DNA from 3 places in the Arthrobacter sp. Y3221087 genome. Region 2 is predicted to be linked to each of the others. Evidence: riboswitches for the same ligand, from Rfam matches in the RefSeq annotation. Region 2 holds a riboswitch; each other region holds the start of a gene.

Evidence for each region. A riboswitch is a leader RNA that binds a small molecule or an ion and turns the genes downstream of it on or off. The one in region 2 is predicted to bind thiamine pyrophosphate.
Region 1: it holds a riboswitch for thiamine pyrophosphate, as region 2 does, so the genes downstream of both, thiO (glycine oxidase ThiO) here and AC5RUO_RS00055 (ECF transporter S component) in region 2, are expected to answer to the same signal.
Region 3: it holds a riboswitch for thiamine pyrophosphate, as region 2 does, so the genes downstream of both, thiD (bifunctional hydroxymethylpyrimidine kinase/phosphomethylpyrimidine kinase) here and AC5RUO_RS00055 (ECF transporter S component) in region 2, are expected to answer to the same signal.

The regions. Positions count from the first base shown of each region.
Region 1 covers NZ_JBNHFE010000001.1:1,165,304-1,171,234, forward strand. Annotated here, with positions in the region: gene AC5RUO_RS05580 (DEAD/DEAH box helicase) at 1-1,487, opposite strand, end outside; gene AC5RUO_RS05585 (RNB domain-containing ribonuclease) at 1,787-3,298, opposite strand; gene thiE (thiamine phosphate synthase) at 3,381-4,112, opposite strand; TPP riboswitch at 4,140-4,258, shown strand; gene thiO (glycine oxidase ThiO) at 4,251-5,573, shown strand; gene thiS (sulfur carrier protein ThiS) at 5,570-5,806, shown strand; gene AC5RUO_RS05605 (thiazole synthase) at 5,811-5,931, shown strand, end outside.
Region 2 covers NZ_JBNHFE010000001.1:7,316-13,246, forward strand. Annotated here, with positions in the region: gene tkt (transketolase) at 1-870, shown strand, start outside; gene tal (transaldolase) at 895-2,010, shown strand; gene rpe (ribulose-phosphate 3-epimerase) at 2,083-2,760, shown strand; gene AC5RUO_RS00045 (ribose-5-phosphate isomerase) at 2,805-3,278, shown strand; gene AC5RUO_RS00050 (cupin domain-containing protein) at 3,423-3,785, shown strand; TPP riboswitch at 3,842-3,980, shown strand; gene AC5RUO_RS00055 (ECF transporter S component) at 4,041-4,664, shown strand; partial or broken gene AC5RUO_RS00060 (thiazole synthase) at 4,683-5,482, shown strand.
Region 3 covers NZ_JBNHFE010000001.1:1,611,750-1,617,680, reverse strand. Annotated here, with positions in the region: gene obgE (GTPase ObgE) at 1-1,019, opposite strand, end outside; gene rpmA (50S ribosomal protein L27) at 1,135-1,398, opposite strand; gene rplU (50S ribosomal protein L21) at 1,457-1,765, opposite strand; gene thiD (bifunctional hydroxymethylpyrimidine kinase/phosphomethylpyrimidine kinase) at 2,028-3,578, opposite strand; TPP riboswitch at 3,586-3,683, opposite strand; gene AC5RUO_RS07655 (Rne/Rng family ribonuclease) at 3,833-5,931, opposite strand, start outside.

The sequences.
Region 1 (5,931 bases), 1.2 Mb from region 2:
CCGGCGGGCTCGCCGCCACGGCCATCTTCGCGGCTGCCGGAATCCTGGCGTCCGCGCCCGGCACGGTCACGGCCGTCCCCGCGGCCGCCGCCGCGGCTGTTCTTCTTCCCGGTTTCGCCCAGGTCCTCCAGGACCTCGGCGTCCACACCGGCAAGGGTGCGCTTGTCGCGCGGGAGCCGGCCCTTGGTGCCTTCGGGAATGTCCAGATCGGTGTAAAGGTGGGGCGAGGACGAGTACGTCTCCACCGGCTCGGGCACGCTCAGCCCCAGGGCCTTGTTGATCAGTCCCCAGCGCGGCATGTCGTCCCAGTCCACGAAGGTGACCGCGGTACCTTTGTTGCCGGCGCGGCCGGTGCGGCCCACCCGGTGCAGGTAGATCTTTTCGTCTTCGACGCACTGGTAATTGATGACGTGGGTGACGTCTTCGACGTCGATGCCGCGGGCCGCGACGTCGGTGGCCACCAGGACATCCACCTTGTTGTTGCGGAAGGCGCGCAGTGCCTGTTCGCGGGCGCCCTGGCCCAGGTCGCCGTGGATGGCGGCGGCGGCGAAGCCGCGGTCCACCAGTTCCTCTGCCACCTTGGCGGCGGTGCGCTTGGTCTTGGTGAAGATGATGGTGCGTCCGCGGCCTCTGGCCTGCAGAATGCGGGCCACCACTTCGGTCTTGTCCATGCTGTGAGCGCGGTAGATCAGCTGGCGGATATCGCGCTTGGTCAGCCCCTCGTCGTCGGGATCGGCGGCGCGGATGTGGGTGGGCTGTGTCATGTATCGCCGGGCCATGGCGATGACCGGGCCGGGCATGGTGGCGGAGAACAGCAGCGTCTGCCGGACGGCCGGGGTGGCGGCGATGAGGGTCTCGACATCGGGCAGGAACCCGAGGTCCAGCATCTCGTCGGCCTCGTCCAGGACCACGATCTTGACGTTCTTCAAGCTCAGGTGCTTCTGCTTGTACAGGTCGATCAGGCGCCCGGGGGTGCCCACCACAACCTCCACGCCCTGCTTCAGCGCTTCCACCTGCGGCTCGTAGGCACGGCCGCCGTAGATAGTGGCGATGCGGGCGTTGCGCTTGCGGGATGCGGTCTGCAGGTCGTTGGCCACCTGGACTGCCAGTTCGCGGGTGGGGACAATCACCAGTGCCTGCGGTGCACCCGGGACCGCCAGCTTGGCGTAGCCGGGGTCGTCCTGGCCGATGACGCGCTGCAGGGCGGGGATGCCGAAACCGAGGGTCTTGCCGGTGCCGGTCTTGGCTTGGCCAATGATGTCGTGCCCGGACAGTGCCACCGGCAGGGTCATGGCCTGGATGGGGAAGGGGTGGGTGATCCCGGCGTCGGCCAGCGATTCGACGATGTCCTCACGGACGTTGTAGTCGGAGAAGGACTTCTCCGCGATTTCGTGCGGCTTCTCGTCCGAGATGATGGTCTCTTCCGGCTCAATCACCTCGGTGCCGGTCTCGTCCGTCAGAAGCTGGTGGGTATGCAATTCACTCACAGGGAGTTTCCTTATTCATTTGGGCATTGGCGCTGCCTGCTCGACGGGCCGGCCGCAAGGCCGGTCCGGAGCACGCTCGGGCGCACAAGCATTTCCAGTGGAAGCCGATCGCGGGCTATCTAATGCTGGCACTGGTGACCAGCGGGCAAATCTCAAGATCGCGTAGGGGCGGGCTTGTTGGTTTCAAATCAAGGAAATCAACGACCGGGCATCCATTTCTACTTCTCCAGTCTAGCCGTACAGGGCCGCAATCCCGGCTTTTGCACCCTTCGGGGCGGGAAGCCGGCCCGCAACGGGCGTCAGCCGACCAGTTCGAAGTGGACCTCGCGGGTGGCAATATCGGAGGAAAGCAGGCGGACGCGGACCTTGGTGCCGGACTCCAGGTCGCCGGCGCAGCGGGCTGTTACAGCAGGTTCGGCGATCTGGATGATGCCGGAACCGCCGTTGCCGTTACCGTTCTTCCCGTTTCCGTTCTTCCCATTCCCATTGCGGGGGCTGCCGCCGTTGCCGTTGTCCTTTTGGGGCTTCGAGCCGGAGATGACGATGGCATCAAACTCCTGGCCGACATGGTTGACCAGCAGCGCGGCCTCCACGGTATCCAGCGCCATCCGCTCCATCCGGGACGCCAGCTGGTCCGAGCCGGCCATGATCTCGGGAAGCGACGGCAGGGCCTGCCGCGCCCAGCCAGGAACGTTGCCGCCGTTACTGAGAGCCTCGCAGATCACCAGCACAAAGCGGTCCACCAGCCGGCGCAGGGGAGCGGTGGTGTGCGCGTAGGCCGCACCGATGGCGGCCTGCACAGCAGCCTCCGGTACGATGCCGTCAAAAGCGGTGTATGAGGCTCCGCGGAACAGCATCCCCGCCGAGTGCATGATTGCCAGCTGCCGCGGTTCGGTGGGGTCCAGGCTGCGCAGGTACTCGCCGTAGCCGACCTCGCCGTCCCACGGTTTCCCCAGCACCTCCGTCTGGAGTTTGAAGTGGTTCAGGGAGCGTTCGTCCGGCGCGGGCATGGTCCGCAGGATGCCCACCTTGCCGTCCAGCATGAGCTGCGCGGCAGCCATGCCCGTCATGAGCGAAATCTGGGCGTTCCAGTCCTCCACGGGCAGCTGCGGCGCGGCGGCGATGCGGTAACCGCCGTCGGGGAGCTGGACGATCTCCTGCTCCGGCATGTTCAGGCTGGCGCCGTCACGGGCGCGTTCCAGCTCCACGCGCTTGAGGCCAACCTCTTTCAGCAGCTGCAGGACCGGGGATGCGGTGCCGGCGTCCAGTTGGGCCTGCGCGCCCTTGTAGCTCAGCTTGGCGCGGCTGCGCATCCGTGCCCGTCTGACTGTGGCAGAGGTGACTTCGGCATTGCCGTCCAGGCGGAAGTCCCAGACGAAGGCCGGACACTCCTGGCCAGGCAGCAGGCTCCCCGCCCCTTCGCTGATGACCTCCGGATGCAGCGGAATTCGGCCGTCGGGGGCGTAGAAGGTCTGCCCGCGGCGCCGCGTTTCCTGGTCCAGCGGTCCGCCCGGCTTCACGAAGGCCGGAACGTCGGCGATGGCGTACAGCACGTGGTAGCCGCCGCCGTCGGCCTCTATGAAGAGCGCCTGGTCCAGGTCCGTGGACGAGGCCGGATCGATGGTGATGAATTCGACCCCGGTCAGGTCGTGGGACGGAAGCTCCAGCGCGGCCACGGCCGCTTCGGCGTCCCGGACCGCGTGCTCCGGGTATGGCCCGGGCAGCTCCAGCTCGGTCCGCAGCGCGCCCAGGGCCTCTTCCAGCGCGTTGTTGTGCTCATGGACGTTGGGAGCCAGCCGATGGTGTGACACGAAAATCAGCCTAGCCCGAAGACCGCCGAATATGCAGGCCATTGGCGGGATAGAAGGCAGGGCCGTGTTGCCCGCCGGCAGGTCAGGACGCGGCAGCGTCCAAAACGGCCAGGAGTGAGGCCGCCGCCGCGGCGGGATCCGCCGCTTCGGTGATGGCCCGCACCACCACAATCCTCCGGGCCCCCGCTTCCACCACCTCGCTGATATTGGAGTGGTCGATGCCGCCGATGGCGAACCACGGCACCTCGTTGCCGGTTTTGGCCGCGGCTGCTGCAGCGTATTTCACCAGCTCCGGTCCCACGGCGGCCCGGCCCGGTTTGGTGGGGGTGGCCCAGACCGGCCCGACGCAGAAATAGTCCAACCCGGCAGGCCCTGCGGCGGCAACGAGTGCGGCATCCACCTGTTCCGGGGTGTGGCTGGAGAGTCCAATGGCGGCGTTGCCGTTCAGCAGGGTGCGTGCCGCGGGCAGGGGGAGGTCCTTTTGCCCGATGTGGAACACCGGCGCGCCGGACAACACCGCGACGTCGGCGCGGTCATTCACTGCCCACAGCCGGCCATGGCGCTGCGCAGCCTCCCTGAGGACGGCCAGCAGTTCCAGCTCCTCGGCAGCCTCGATGGTCTTGTCGCGGAGCTGGATAATGTCCACTCCGCCGGCGAAGGCGGCATCCACGAAATCCCTGAAGTCACCGCGGTCAGCGCGGGCGTCAGTACACAGATAGAGGCGGGCAGACTTGAGCCCTGCGGTTCCCTCGGCGGTGGTGAAGGCATCGGTTGCGGAGGCGCCGGCAGCGGCAGCGGAGTGGGACACATTCATGGCTGCAAGCCTAGTTCCTCTACACTTGCCTCGTACTGCGGGAGCCTGCGGCAGCTGTCATAAAGCGCCGGGCTGAGAGGGCGTCAGAGCCGACCGCTTGACCTGATCCGGGTAATTCCGGCGTAGGGAAGGAGACACATGGGCACCCCCAACACAGCACCCCCGCAGCCCCCCAACGGCACCATCAGGGCCGACGTCGCAGTCATCGGCGGCGGAGTGGTGGGCCACGCAATCGCCTGGGAAGCACAGCGCTCAGGCCGCAGCGTCGCGCTGATCGACGACGCCCCCGGCTCCGGCGCCAGCTGGGCGGCAGCCGGGATGCTCGCACCGGTGAGCGAGCTGCACTACCAGGAAGAGGATCTCCTGGACCTGATGCTGGCCTCTTCCGCCCGGTGGCCCGGCTTCATCGCGGACCTGTCCTGTGCATCCGGGGAGAAAACCGGGTACCTGACGACGCCCACCCTCGCCGTAGGTGCCGACGCCGCCGACCGCCGGGCTTTGATGGACCTGCGCGCGGTCCAGCAGGCCAATGGCCTGGCTGTTGAGCCGTTGACCGTCCGCGAGGCGCGGCGGCGGGAACCTTTGCTCAGCCCCGCCATCGCGTGTGCCCTCGACACCCCCGCGGACCACCAGGTGGATCCCCGGCTCCTGGTGTCCTGCCTTCGCAACGCCCTCGCCGGGGAAGCCGCCGGCCGCGGCCCCGCAGTTGCGGGCGCAGTGGAAGGCTACGCGGTGCCGGACAGGGCCTTGGGCCTGCTGTGGGCGGATGACACTGTTGCGGGAGCCCGGCTCGCCGGCGGCGGCACAGTGCTGGCCGGAGAAACCGTGGTGGCCAATGGACTGGATGCCGCTGCGCTGATGGACTTGCCCGCGGGCCTGCTCCTGCCGCTGCGGCCGGTCTACGGGGACATCCTCCGCCTCGCCGTACCGCAGCACCTCCGGCCGCTGGTGACGGCCACCGTCCGCGGCCTGGTCCGCGGCGTGCCGGTGTACATCGTCCCCCGGGAGGACGGAACGGTGGTGATCGGAGCCACCCAGCGTGAGGATGCCCTCGCCGGGGCCGGTGCCGTACCCCCGCAAGCCCTCCGGTCCGCTGCCGGAACGGTGTCCGCAGGCGGCGTCTATCAGCTACTCCGGGACGCGCAGGTCCTGGTCCCGGCCGTGGCCGAGCTGGAATTGCTTGAATGTACGGCGCGGGCCCGGCCGGCGACCCCGGACAACGCCCCGCTGCTGGGCAGGGTGCCCGCCGCTCCGGGCTCCAACCCGGGCGGGCACATCGCCGGCCTGATCATGGCCACCGGATTCTTCCGGCACGGCGTCCTCCTGTCACCCGCAGCCGGCGCCATCTGCCGGGACCTGATGGACGGCACCGCGGACCCCCGCTGGGAAACGTTCAACCCTGGCCGCTTCTCCGGCCGCCAAACCTCCGCTGCAAGCGTCAACATCAAGGAGACAGCATGAACATCACCCTGAACGGAAACCACCATACGGTGGCTGAGGGGGCCTCCATCACCACCCTCATCAGCGAGGTCACCGGCCGTACCGTGGGGGCTGACGGCCAGGCCAAGGACGGGAACAGGCTGGGTGTCGCCGTGGCGCACAACGCGCAGGTGGTTCCCCGGAGCCAATGGTTCGCCACGGCGCTCGCCGACGGTGACGACGTCGAGCTTGTCACGGCAGTGCAGGGAGGCTGACACCATGACCGAATCCGATACCCTGACCACCACGGTTGTGCCCAACCTGGACGATGCCCTGGTTATTGACGGGGTGCCCCTGGCGTCCCGGCTCATCATGGGGACCGGGGGCGCCCCGAGCCTCG
Region 2 (5,931 bases):
ACGGAAGCCTGGAAGGGCAACCCCTACGGCCGCGTCCTGCACTTCGGCATCCGCGAGCACGCCGCCGCCTCGATCGTGAACGGCATCAGCCTGCACGGCAAGACCCGCGCGTTCTCAGGGACGTTCCTGATCTTCAGTGACTACCAGAAGCCGGCCATCCGCCTCGGCGCCCTGATGGGCGTCGGGTCCATCTATGTGTGGTCACACGACTCCATTGGACTGGGCGAGGACGGCCCCACCCACCAGCCGGTGGAACAGCTCTCCACCCTGCGTGCGATCCCGGGCCTGGATGTTGTTCGACCGGCCGACGCCAACGAGGTTGGCATCGCATGGAAGACCATGCTGCAAAACCACAGCAACCCGGCCGGCATCGTCCTGACCCGCCAGAACGTTCCGACTTTCGCCCGCGGCGAGGGGACCGCCGAGGGTGACACGTTCGCTTCCCCGGCAGGTGTGGGCAAGGGCGGCTATGTCCTGGCCGAGGCATCCAATGGCGGTGCCACCGTCCCGGCCCAGGTGCTCCTGATCGCCACCGGCTCCGAAGTGCAGCTGGCAGTCCAGGCCCGCGAAGCACTCCAGGCCGAAGGCATCGCCACCCGTGTCATCTCCATGCCGTGCGTTGAGTGGTTCAACAAGCAGGACGCTGCCTACCGTGAGTCGGTCCTCCCGTCCGCGGTCAGGGCGCGTGTCTCCGTTGAAGCAGGACTGGCCCTGGGCTGGAAGGAATTCGTCGGTGATGCCGGCCGTTCCATCAGCCTCGAGCACTACGGCGCCTCCGCTGACTACAAGCGTCTCTTCCAGGAGTTCGGCATCACGGCGGAAGCAGTCACAGCCGCCGCTAAGGTCTCCCTCGCAGGCCTGCAGGCCTAACAACCGATTTCAGGAGAAAAGACAATGACTACTCCCACCCAACAGCTCTCCGACGCCGGAGTATCGATCTGGCTGGACGATCTTTCCCGAGGCCGGCTCTCCAGCGGCGGGCTGCAGAAGCTCATCGAAGAGAAGAACGTGGTTGGCGTGACCACCAACCCGTCCATCTTCCAGGCCGCGATAACTTCGGGCACCGACTACGACGCCGCCATCGCCGGGCTTGCCGCGCGGGGCAGCAGCGTGGAGGAGACGATCTTCGAGATCACCACCACCGATGTCGCGGACGCCTGTGACCTCTTCGCCCCTATCGCCGCCGCGACGAACGGCGTTGACGGCCGCGTGTCCATCGAGGTGGACCCACGCCTCGCCTGGGACACCGCCGGCACCATCGCCGAGGCCAAAGAACTGTTCAAGAAGGTCGACAAAGACAACGTCCTGATCAAGATCCCGGCCACCCTTGAGGGCCTTGAGGCCATCACTTCCGTTCTGGCCGAGGGTATCAGCGTCAATGTGACCCTGATCTTCTCGCTGGAGCGCTACCGTGCCGTCATCAACGCCTTCCAGGCCGGCCTGAAACAGGCCAAGGAGAACGGCCACGACCTCTCGAAGATCCATTCGGTGGCGTCCTTCTTCGTTTCGCGTGTGGATACCGAGATCGACAAGCGCCTCGACGCCATCGGCACCGACGAAGCCAGGGCGCTCAAGGGCAAGGCAGGCGTCGCCAACGCCCGCTTGGCTTACCAGGTCTACGAGGAGCTGTTTGCCACTGAACGCTGGGCAGTCCTGGCTCAAGCCGGCGCCCGCCGGCAGCGGCCGCTATGGGCCTCCACCGGTGTGAAGGACCCCGCTTACTCGGACACCCTCTACGTCACCGAACTCGCCGCCGTCGACGTGGTAAACACCATGCCCGAGAAAACGCTGGACGCCACTTTCGACCACGGCGTGATCACCGGCGACACGATCACCGGCACATACGAGGAAGCACAAGGTGTGCTCACCGCCATCGAGCGCCTCGGCGTCTCCTACAACGACGTCGTCACTCTCCTGGAATCCGAAGGTCTGGACAAGTTCGTGGCCAGCTGGAAGGAACTGCTGGCCGATGTTGAGGGCGCGCTCTCCAGCGCCCGGAAGGCATCCTGAACCATTGAGTGCGCCCTGCGCGGGACCCATAGGGGTCCCGCGCAGTGGCCGCAGATCAGAAAGGCGGACACCATGTCCAAGCCACCCCTAAATTGCTGTATCAATCCCAGCATCCTGTCGGCCGACTTCGTCAACCTCGAAGCAGAGCTTGCCCGCATCAGCAATGCCGATGCTGTCCACGTGGACGTTATGGACAACCACTTCGTCCCGAACCTGACCATCGGCCTGCCTGTCGTGGAAAGGATCCAGAAGGTCAGTCCTGTGCCGCTGGATGCCCATCTGATGATTTCCAATGCTGACACCTGGGCCCCCCAGTTCGCTGACGCCGGGATTGCCTCGGTCACCTTCCATGTTGAAGCATCGGTTGCACCGATCAAGCTTGCCCGTGAGCTTCGCGCCCGGGGCTCGAAGGCCGGCATGGCCCTGCGCCCTGCCACGCCGGTGGAACCGTACCTGGACATGCTTTCCGAACTGGACATGCTGCTGATCATGACCGTTGAACCGGGCTTTGGCGGCCAGGCCTTTTTGGACGTGATGCTGCCCAAGATCCGCCGGGCTCGCGCCGCCGTCGACGGTTCAGGGGTGAACGTAGCCATCCAGGTGGACGGCGGCATCACGGAAGAAACCATCACCCGTGCCGCCGAGGCCGGCGCCAACGTCTTTGTCGCGGGCTCGGCCGTGTACGGCAAACCTTCCCCTGCTGAGGCAATCGAGTCGCTGCGCGCGAACGGCCAGCTTGCCTTCGCATAGCAGCAGGCCGCCCCATCACCGTTACCAATCTTGAAGGACCCATAATGCGCGTTCACATCGCAACCGACCACGCCGGCATGGAGCTCAGCTCCCATCTGATCACCTCGCTCGCAGCCAGCGGCTACGAGATGGTGGACCACGGACCGGCCGCCTACGACGCCGAGGACGACTACCCCGCATTCTGCATCAACGCCGCCGCCGCCGTCGTGGCCGACCGGGCGGCAGGCATGGACGCGCTCGGAATCGTGCTGGGCGGCTCCGGCAACGGCGAGCAAATCGCCGCAAACAAGGTCAAGGGAGTCCGGGCAGCCCTCGCGTGGAACCTCGACACAGCCAGGCTCGCCCGCCAACACAACGATGCCAACGTGGTCGCCGTCGGAGGCAGGCAGCACAGCGTCGAAGAGGCCACGGAACTGGTCAAAGCATTCCTGGCAGAACCATTTACTAATGCCGAACGCCATGAGCGCCGCATCGGCAAAATCGCTACCTTCGAAACCACGGGCGAGATCGTCGAATAACCCCCACCAACAAAACCCCGGGCCAAGGTTGTCGTCAACCCTGCCGCCAGCCATCCCGGAAAGTTCTCCCGCTGCTTAGACCAGTCGGGGATCCCAACACCGACTCTCCCGTCCCGGGGGAGCAACCCAGAAAGGAAGATTCACATGAGCATAACTTTCGAGCCGACCGCCCTCTTCCAGGGGAAGCTGGACGAAGCACCGCTCGGTCCACCCCTGGCCGAAGTGCTGGGCGACGAGATTCCGACGCGGATCACTATCCCCTTTACCAGCGATGATTCCCGGATCCTCTCCGGAGTCTGGGAAGCTGACCCAGGCCTTTCACGATGGGAGTTTCTGGAGCGCGGCGAGTCGATCTACGTCCTTGAAGGCCGCATGGTGGTTACCGAGGATGGCGGAGAGCCGACTACCGTAGAGGCCGGAACCGCAGCTATCTTCCCCATCGGTTGGAAGGGCACCTGGGAAATCCAGGAGCGCATCAGAAAATTCTTCGTCATTTTCACGCCCTGACCCAGGGAAACTGTAAGGCCTGGACACGTGCCAGGCCTTACAGTTTGTAGCCATTCATACAACGACAGGGGAGCGCCGCCATCCGGCACTGGCCATGGCCGGGGACCGCAGGTGGGCGCTGAGAGTGCGGACAGCCGCAGACCCTCGAACCTGATCCGGCTAGTACCGGCGCAAGGGAGTCGAGTTCTCGAAGTCCGGTAACGGCAGTAGCCGCGTGCCGTGCTTTCCCCTCCTGTTTCCCAGGAGGATTTTTTCATGAGCACTGCAGCAATCAAGAAGACCACCAGCAAGTCCTGGCGCGTCGTGGACATCGTGGTGGCGGCCCTGATCGCCATCGCCGGCGGCGTGATTTTCTGGGCCTGGTCCCAGGGCGCGGCCGCGGTCTCCGGGCCCATGAACGCGGTTTACCCGCCCCTGACCGGCCTGATCGCCGGCGGCTGGATGATCCCGGCAGTGCTGGGCATGCTGATCATCCGCAAGCCCGGCGCGGCATTGTTCTGCGAGACCGTGGCAGCCACCGGTGAGCTCCTGATGGGCTCGCAGTACGGCGCCTCGGTGCTGTTCTCAGGCTTGGTCCAGGGCCTGGGCGCTGAAATCATCTTCGCGATCATCGTTTACAAGAAGTTCAACCTGCCGGTGTCGCTGCTGGCCGGTGCTGCCGCGGGCCTGTTCTGCGGCCTGAACGATTCCTTCGCGCCGTGGGGCTGGAACATTGCGTACTCCGGCGGTGACAAGCTTGCCTACATCATCTTCACCGCGATTTCCGGCGCGGTCATCGCCGGTGCCCTGTCATGGATCGCGACCCGTGGCCTGGCGAAGACCGGGGTCCTGAGCTCCTTTGCCTCGCGCAAGGCAGCCACGGAGTCCGTCCTCTCCTGAGGCCTGAAAGGTTAGCTGATGACCATCACCACCGAAATGTGCGTGGACAGCGATCCGTTGATCATTGACGGAGTCGAAATAACTTCGCGGCTCATTATGGGCATTGGCGGAGCCCCCAGCCTGGACGGACTCGGAAGCGCCCTCGTTGCTTCTGGGACCGAGCTGACCACCGTCGCCATGCGGCGCTATTCGCCGTCGGAGGCCGGTTCCTTATTCCAACTCCTGCTCGACCACAAGATCCGGGTGCTGCCCAACACCGCAGGCTGCTTCACGGCAAAAGATGCGGTGCTCACCGCCGAAATGGCGCGCGAAGCATTGGAAACCGACTGGGCAAGCTCGAGGTGATAGCTGACGAGCACACCCTGTTGCCCGATGCCGTGGAACTGGTCGATGCCACGGAGCAATTGGTCAACCGCGGCTTCAAGGTATTCGCGTACACCAACGATGATCCGGTCCTGGCCCTACGGCTCGAGCATCTGGGAGCCTCCACCGTTATGCCCCTTGGCTCACCCATCGGCACGGGCCTGGGCATCCCGAGCCCGCACAACATCGAGCTGATTGTGTCCCGCGCTTCCGTGCCCGTCGTGCTCGACGCTGGCATCGGAACCGCCTCGGACGCGGCCTTTGCAATGGAACTGGGGTGTGACGCTGTCCTGCTGGCTACAGCTGTCACCCGGGCACAGAATCCGGTGCGCATGGCCACCGCATTTAAACACGCAGTCCTCTCTGGAAGGCTGGCGAACCGCGGCGGCCGCATACCCCGCCGCGAGCATGCACTGGCGTCATCACCCTTGGAAGGACGAGCCGAGTTCCTGTAACGGGGTGCAGGCACCACCGACTGCAAGCCGTCCAAAACGGTAGGTAAAACCATCCTGATACAGCGTTTCCCACGACCACACATGACGGGATCATGGATGCCGGGAAGGAGCAGAGATGACGACACAAACGTCCGTCCGGCTGCTCCGCGCCGGTCTGGTGGGATCCCTGATTTTCATTCTCGGTGCGGGCGGACACCTCGCTGGTGGCGGTCACGCGCCCCGGCCCGAGGTCATGGCCGCGCTCTTCGTTGTGACCTTGGTTCCGATAGTGATGCTTTCCTCACACCGGTTCTCGGTACCTGGGCTTCTTTGTTCGCTGGGCGCCGGCCAAGGGTGGCTGCATTGGTCCCTTGACGCTCTCGGCCCCGGACAGCACCCCACCTCGGCTCTGCTGTTGCCCGCTTCCCGCATGCCGGACACCTGCCGGCTCCTGGCACAGACACTTCCGT
Region 3 (5,931 bases), 1.6 Mb from region 2:
TCTGCCATGGCAAAACCGAGCTGGCGGAGGCCTTCATGGCTGGTGGCGGACACCTCGAACACCCGGTATCCGCGGGATTCCAGCTCCGGCCGGACAAATTCCGCCATGTCCTTGCCGTCCGGCAGGTCCACCTTGTTGAGGGCAACCAGGCGGGGCCGGTGGTTCAGCGGAACCACCTCGCCGTCCTGGCCGGCGTAGCTCATGTCCACGGCGTACTTTTCGAGCTCGGCCTCGATGATGGCGAGGTCGCTGAGGGGGTCGCGGTCCGATTCCAGGGTGCCGCAGTCAAGGACGTGGACCAGCGCGGCGCAGCGCTCCACGTGGCGCAGGAAGTTGTGGCCGAGGCCCTTGCCTTCGCTGGCACCCTCGATCAGCCCGGGAACGTCGGCAATGGTGAAGCGGACGTCCCCTGCCTGCACCACACCCAGGTTGGGCACCAGGGTGGTAAACGGGTAGTCGGCGATTTTGGGGCGGGCGGCTGACATGGCGGCGATGAGGCTTGATTTGCCCGCTGACGGGAACCCGACAAGCGCGATGTCAGCGATGGACTTCAGTTCCAGGACGACGTCCCGGGACTCGCCCTCGATGCCGAGCAGCGCGAAGCCCGGCGCACGGCGCTTCTGGGATGCGAGGGCAGCGTTGCCCAGGCCGCCGATGCCGCCGGCCGCGGCCACATACTCGGCGCCTTCGCCCACGAGGTCGGCAAGGACGGCGCCGTCCTTGGACTTGACCACGGTGCCGTCGGGAACAGGCAGGACGAGGGTTTCCCCGTTCTTGCCGCCGCGCCAGTCGCCCATGCCGGGGCCGCCGTTGGTGGCGTGGCGGTGCGGTGCGTGGTGGTAGTCCAGGAGGGTGGTGGTCTGGTGGTCCACGCGCAGGATGACGTCGCCGCCATTGCCGCCGTTGCCGCCGTCGGGCCCGCCGAGGGGCTTGAACTTCTCGCGGTGGACGGAGACGCACCCGTGGCCGCCGCTACCGCCGGATACGTGCAGTACTACCCGGTCTACAAAGCTGGCCACGTAAATCTCCTCAGTGCTGTTTTCGCGGCGCCGAAAGCGCCATCACGATTGTAATGCGGTTAAAAGAACAGTGGAGCGGGCCATCAGGCCCGCTCCACCGCTTTAATGCTGGTTGTTACTCTGCAGCTGCAGCAGCAACGATGTTGACGACGCGGCGACCGCGGCGGGTACCGAATTCAACGGCGCCCGGGGTCAGTGCGAACAGGGTGTCGTCGCCGCCACGGCCCACGCCGGCGCCCGGGTGGAAGTGGGTGCCGCGCTGGCGGACGATGATCTCGCCGGCGGAAACAACCTGGCCGCCGAAGCGCTTTACGCCGAGGTACTGAGCGTTGGAATCACGACCGTTGCGAGTGGAGCTCGCGCCCTTTTTATGTGCCATTTGAAATGCCTGCCTCTAAGTTCTGGGGATCTGCTAAAAACCTGAACAGTAACGAAGGTTACTGGATACCAGTGATCTTGACCTTGGTCAGTTCCTGGCGGTGACCCTGGCGCTTCTTGTAACCGGTCTTGTTCTTGAACTTCTGGATCACAATCTTCGGACCACGGAGGTCGTTCAGGATCTCAGCCGTAACAGTTACCTTGGCCAGGTCAGCAGCGGCAGAGGTGACCTTGTCACCGTCAACCAGGAGCAGTGCGGGCAGCTGAATGGTGCTGCCAGCCCCACCGGCGACGCGGTTCAGGGTAACGAAGTCTCCGACGGAAACCTTCTCTTGGCGGCCGCCTGCGCGGACAATCGCGTACACCACTTGGGAACTCACTTCTCTCGACGTTTCTAACTAAATTTGCGTGCGGAACCGGCTCTAACAGGCTGGCTTCTCGCTGTGCCTCAACGCCGTGGGGTCATAACCCAAGTGTTGGCGTAAGCACCGAAGAACTAGACTACGCTAATTTTGTCTTCGGCCGCAAATGAGGCTGGCTCCTGCGCGCCGGCTGTGATAGGAACCACAGGCCGGCCGGACGGCGGGGCCGCGCACCAACCATGGTACCGGCGGGACGGGCGCCACAGGCTCAGGCGTGCAGCCGCGGCGCGTCGAAAAAGTCCACTTCCAGGCGGCAGGACTGCTTGAAGGCCGTGACCATGGCTGCCCGCTCGGCGTCCGAGCCGCTCCGCCCGGCCGCATCCACAATGGCAATGGCCTTCCGGGTCGCTTCGGCGAAGTCCTCGTCAGCGTACGTCCGGAGCCACTCCGCGTAGGGGTGGCCTGCCGGTTCGCCCGCGGCGAGGAACTGGGCGTGGAGGGTCCTGCCCACCTCTGCATACAGCCAGAAGCACGGCAGGACAGCCGCGGCAAGCACCGCATAACTGCCCGACGCCGAGGCCGCCATGAGGTGGTCGACGTAGGACTTTGTTACGGAGCCAAGTTCGGCCTGGACGGGACGCGAGCTGAGCCAGGACCGGTGCAGCTCGGACTCAACCTCCAGGCACTGCTGCGCGGATCCGGCCCAGAACAGCTGCTCCGCCTCCGTGGGGGCCAGGGCGCTTGCCCGTGCCAGCACGCGGGAGTAGCCGTTCAGGTAGATGGCATCCTGGGCCAGGTAATAGGCAAACTCCTTTTCCGGCAGGCTGCCCGAGACCAGGCCGCGGATGAAGTCCAGGCTGTAGATGGCGTCCAGGTCCGCTTCAGCTTCAGTCCGGAGCAGGGCTTCGAATGACCCCGGCTGCGGAACGGCCCGCAGGTGGTGGAAGTGGTGCACGGGCCCGTTGCCGGCCCCTACCTCAAGCCGGGCGGAGTCCGCGAGCGCCCCCGCCAGCCAGGGCTTCACTTCCCGCAGCGACGCCTCCCAGTCCCCCCGCCGCGCCTGCACCGTGGCCATTGCAGAGGACAGCGAGCACCCCGTTCCGTGGCTGTTCCTGGTGGCCACCCGCTCCCCCGGTACCTCGATGACCTCCGCCCGCAGCAGGCCGGTGGTGTTCACCAGTGCGTCCGGGCATTGCGCATCTGGCAGGTGGCCGCCCTTCACCAGCACGGTTGCTCCGGTGGCATCGGCCAGCTTCCGCCCTTGCTCCAGGGCCCCGGCCCAGGAATCCCGGGGTTCTTCGCCCACGAGCATGGCAAGTTCGGCCAGGTTCGGGGTGATGAGGTGGGCCAGCGGCAGCAGATCGCGGAGCGCCGCCTCGGCGGATTCCTGAAGCAACCGGTCACCGCTGGTGGCCACCATTACCGGGTCGAGGACCACGACGGCGGGACGCACCTTCTCCAGCCAGGTCCGGACTGTGGCGATTACTCCGGCGTCGCCCAGCATGCCGATTTTGACGGCATCGATGCTGATGTCGTCACTGATGGCATCCAGCTGGCAGGCGAGGAATGACGCGGGCGGCAGGTGGACGGCAGCCACGCCGCGGGTGTTCTGCGCGGTGAGGGCGGCGATGGCAGCCATGCCGTAGCCGCCGTGCGCCGCAATGCTTTTCAGGTCCGCCTGGATGCCGGCGCCGCCGGACGGGTCCGAACCGGCAATGGACAGGACGCGCGGCACGTCCCGGCGCAGCGCTGGCTGGCCGGGCGCGGCCTGGACGGTTGCATCCGGGACGGCGCCGGGCTGGGAAGTTTCCGCGGGCATAAAGAGGGTCGAAGACAAAGGACATCCCTTCGCCGGTACTAGCCGGACAGGTTCAACGGGTCTGGATCTCAGCCGGCCCTTCGCGCGGCACCCCGTGTCGGTTACCCAGCCTAGCCGCTGACCTGGGAGCCGGGAAAAGTGACAGCCACCGCACGCAGGAAGTCCCCGCCTTATGGGCCGTTCCCCCCGGAATACGGAGGGGAACGGCCCATAAGGCGGGGACTTCCCGGGTCACACAGTGGCCCTGCCTGGGCTTAGAGCTCAGAGGCAGGAACCCCGACGCCCAGGATGATGGGCGCCTCGGCGGGCTTGGGCGCGCCTTCCTTGCGTTCCTGTGAGGCCGATCCGGTTTCCGGGGCCTTGGCAGCATGGCTGTGTCCGGCGCTGGGTGCCGGAACGTTCTCGTGCTGCTGCACGCTGGTTTCGTTGGCTGCACCCTGGGCGCGGCTGGCGCTGCGGTTGCGCCGCGGCCGGCGCTGGCGGGACTGGTCCACCGTGTGGTCAGACCAGTCCTTCTCCGCTTCTGCAGGAACCGGCTGCTCCGCCTCGCCAGGGCTGGCCTCGGGTTGCCTGGCTTCCGGTTCTTCCGCGGGGGTTTCGGCGGCAGGCGCCGTTTCGCCCAGGTGGGCGAAGGCTTCCGCGAGCCTGTCCAGGGTGAGGGCAGGGCGGGGCGGCTGCTCTTCCGCGTGCTCCACGAAGGGCAGGGCAACCTTCTCGCCGCCGAAGGTCAGGACAGCCGCAGGCCGTGGCGGGGTACCGGCGTCGTGCTTCTCTTCCACGGCAGGCGCCGCGGGCTGGGCCGACTGGGCCTGCCTCGCCGCCGCGACCTCGTCGTCATGCAGGTGCGCCGCATGCGCAGCCGCCGCGATGTTGGCAAGGGCCAGCCTGGTGGCTTCAGCCTTGGCGTGGCGCTCGGCGTCGGCCGGGTCCGGGTGGACGGTGTGGACATGCACAGCGGGCGCCGGCGCAACATCGGGCTGCTGGCCGCCGCGTCCGCGCCGCCGCTTGCGGTCCGGGCGTCCCCCGGGCTGGCTGCTGTCGGTCCGCTGGCCCTCGTTCCGGTGGCTTTCGGCACGGGCGTCAGGCCGGCTGTCGGTGCGCTGCACGTGGTGCTCGGCAGCAACGATGTTGGCGCGGCGGTGCTCCACGGGGTCGTCGTGGGTGACGACGCCGCGTCCGGCGCAGGCCTCGCACTGCTCGCCAAAGACCTCCAGGAGCCCGGTGCCCATGCGCTTCCGGGTCATCTGGACCAGGCCCAGGGACGTGACTTCGGCAACCTGGTGCTTGGTGCGGTCGCGGCCCAGGCATTCCACCAGGCGGCGCAAGACCAGGTCCCGGTTCGATTCCAGGACCATGTCGATGAAGTCGATGACGATGATGCCGCCGATGTCCCGGAGGCGGAGCTGGCGCACCACTTCCTCGGCTGCTTCGAGGTTGTTCTTGGTGACGGTTTCCTCAAGGTTGCCGCCGCTGCCCGTGAACTTGCCCGTATTGACGTCCACCACGGTCATGGCTTCGGTGCGGTCGATCACCAGGGAACCGCCGGACGGCAGGAAGACCTTCCGTTCCAGGGCCTTGTGGATTTGCTCGTCGATTCGCCAGGCGGCGAAGATGTCCTGGTCCTTGATCCACTTCTCAAGGCGGCCCACCAGGTCCGGGGCAACGTAGGTGACGTAGGCCTCGATGGTGTCCCAAGCCTCTTCACCGGACACAATCAGCTTGGAGAAGTCCTCGTTGAAGACGTCGCGCACAACCTTGATGGTGAGGTCCGGTTCGCCGTACAGCAGTTCGGGAGCCAGGACCTTGGTAGAGGTGGACTGGCTTTCGATGCCTTCCCACTGGGCGCGGAGCCGGTTGATGTCGTGCGTCAGCTCTTCCTCGGACGCCCCTTCGGCCGCGGTGCGCACAATGACGCCGGCCTGCTCCGGGAGGCGGTCCTTGAGGATGCGCTTAAGCCGGTTGCGTTCGACGTCGGGCAGCTTGCGTGAGATGCCAGTCATGGACCCGCCGGGAACGTACACAAGGTAACGGCCGGGCAGCGAGATCTGGCTGGTCAGGCGTGCGCCCTTGTGGCCGACCGGGTCCTTGGTGACCTGGACCAGGACGGTGTCGCCTGACTTAAGGGCGTTTTCGATGCGGCGCTGCTTGCCTTCGAGGTTGACGGCCTCCCAGTTGACCTCGCCGGCATACAGGACGGCGTTGCGACCGCGCCCGATGTCAACGAATGCTGCCTCCATGGAGGGCAGCACGTTCTGGACCTTGCCCAGGTAGACGTTGCCGATCAGCGAGTCCTGCTGGGTCTTGGAGACGAAGTGCTCGGCGAGGACACCGTCCTCGAGGACCGCGATCTGGA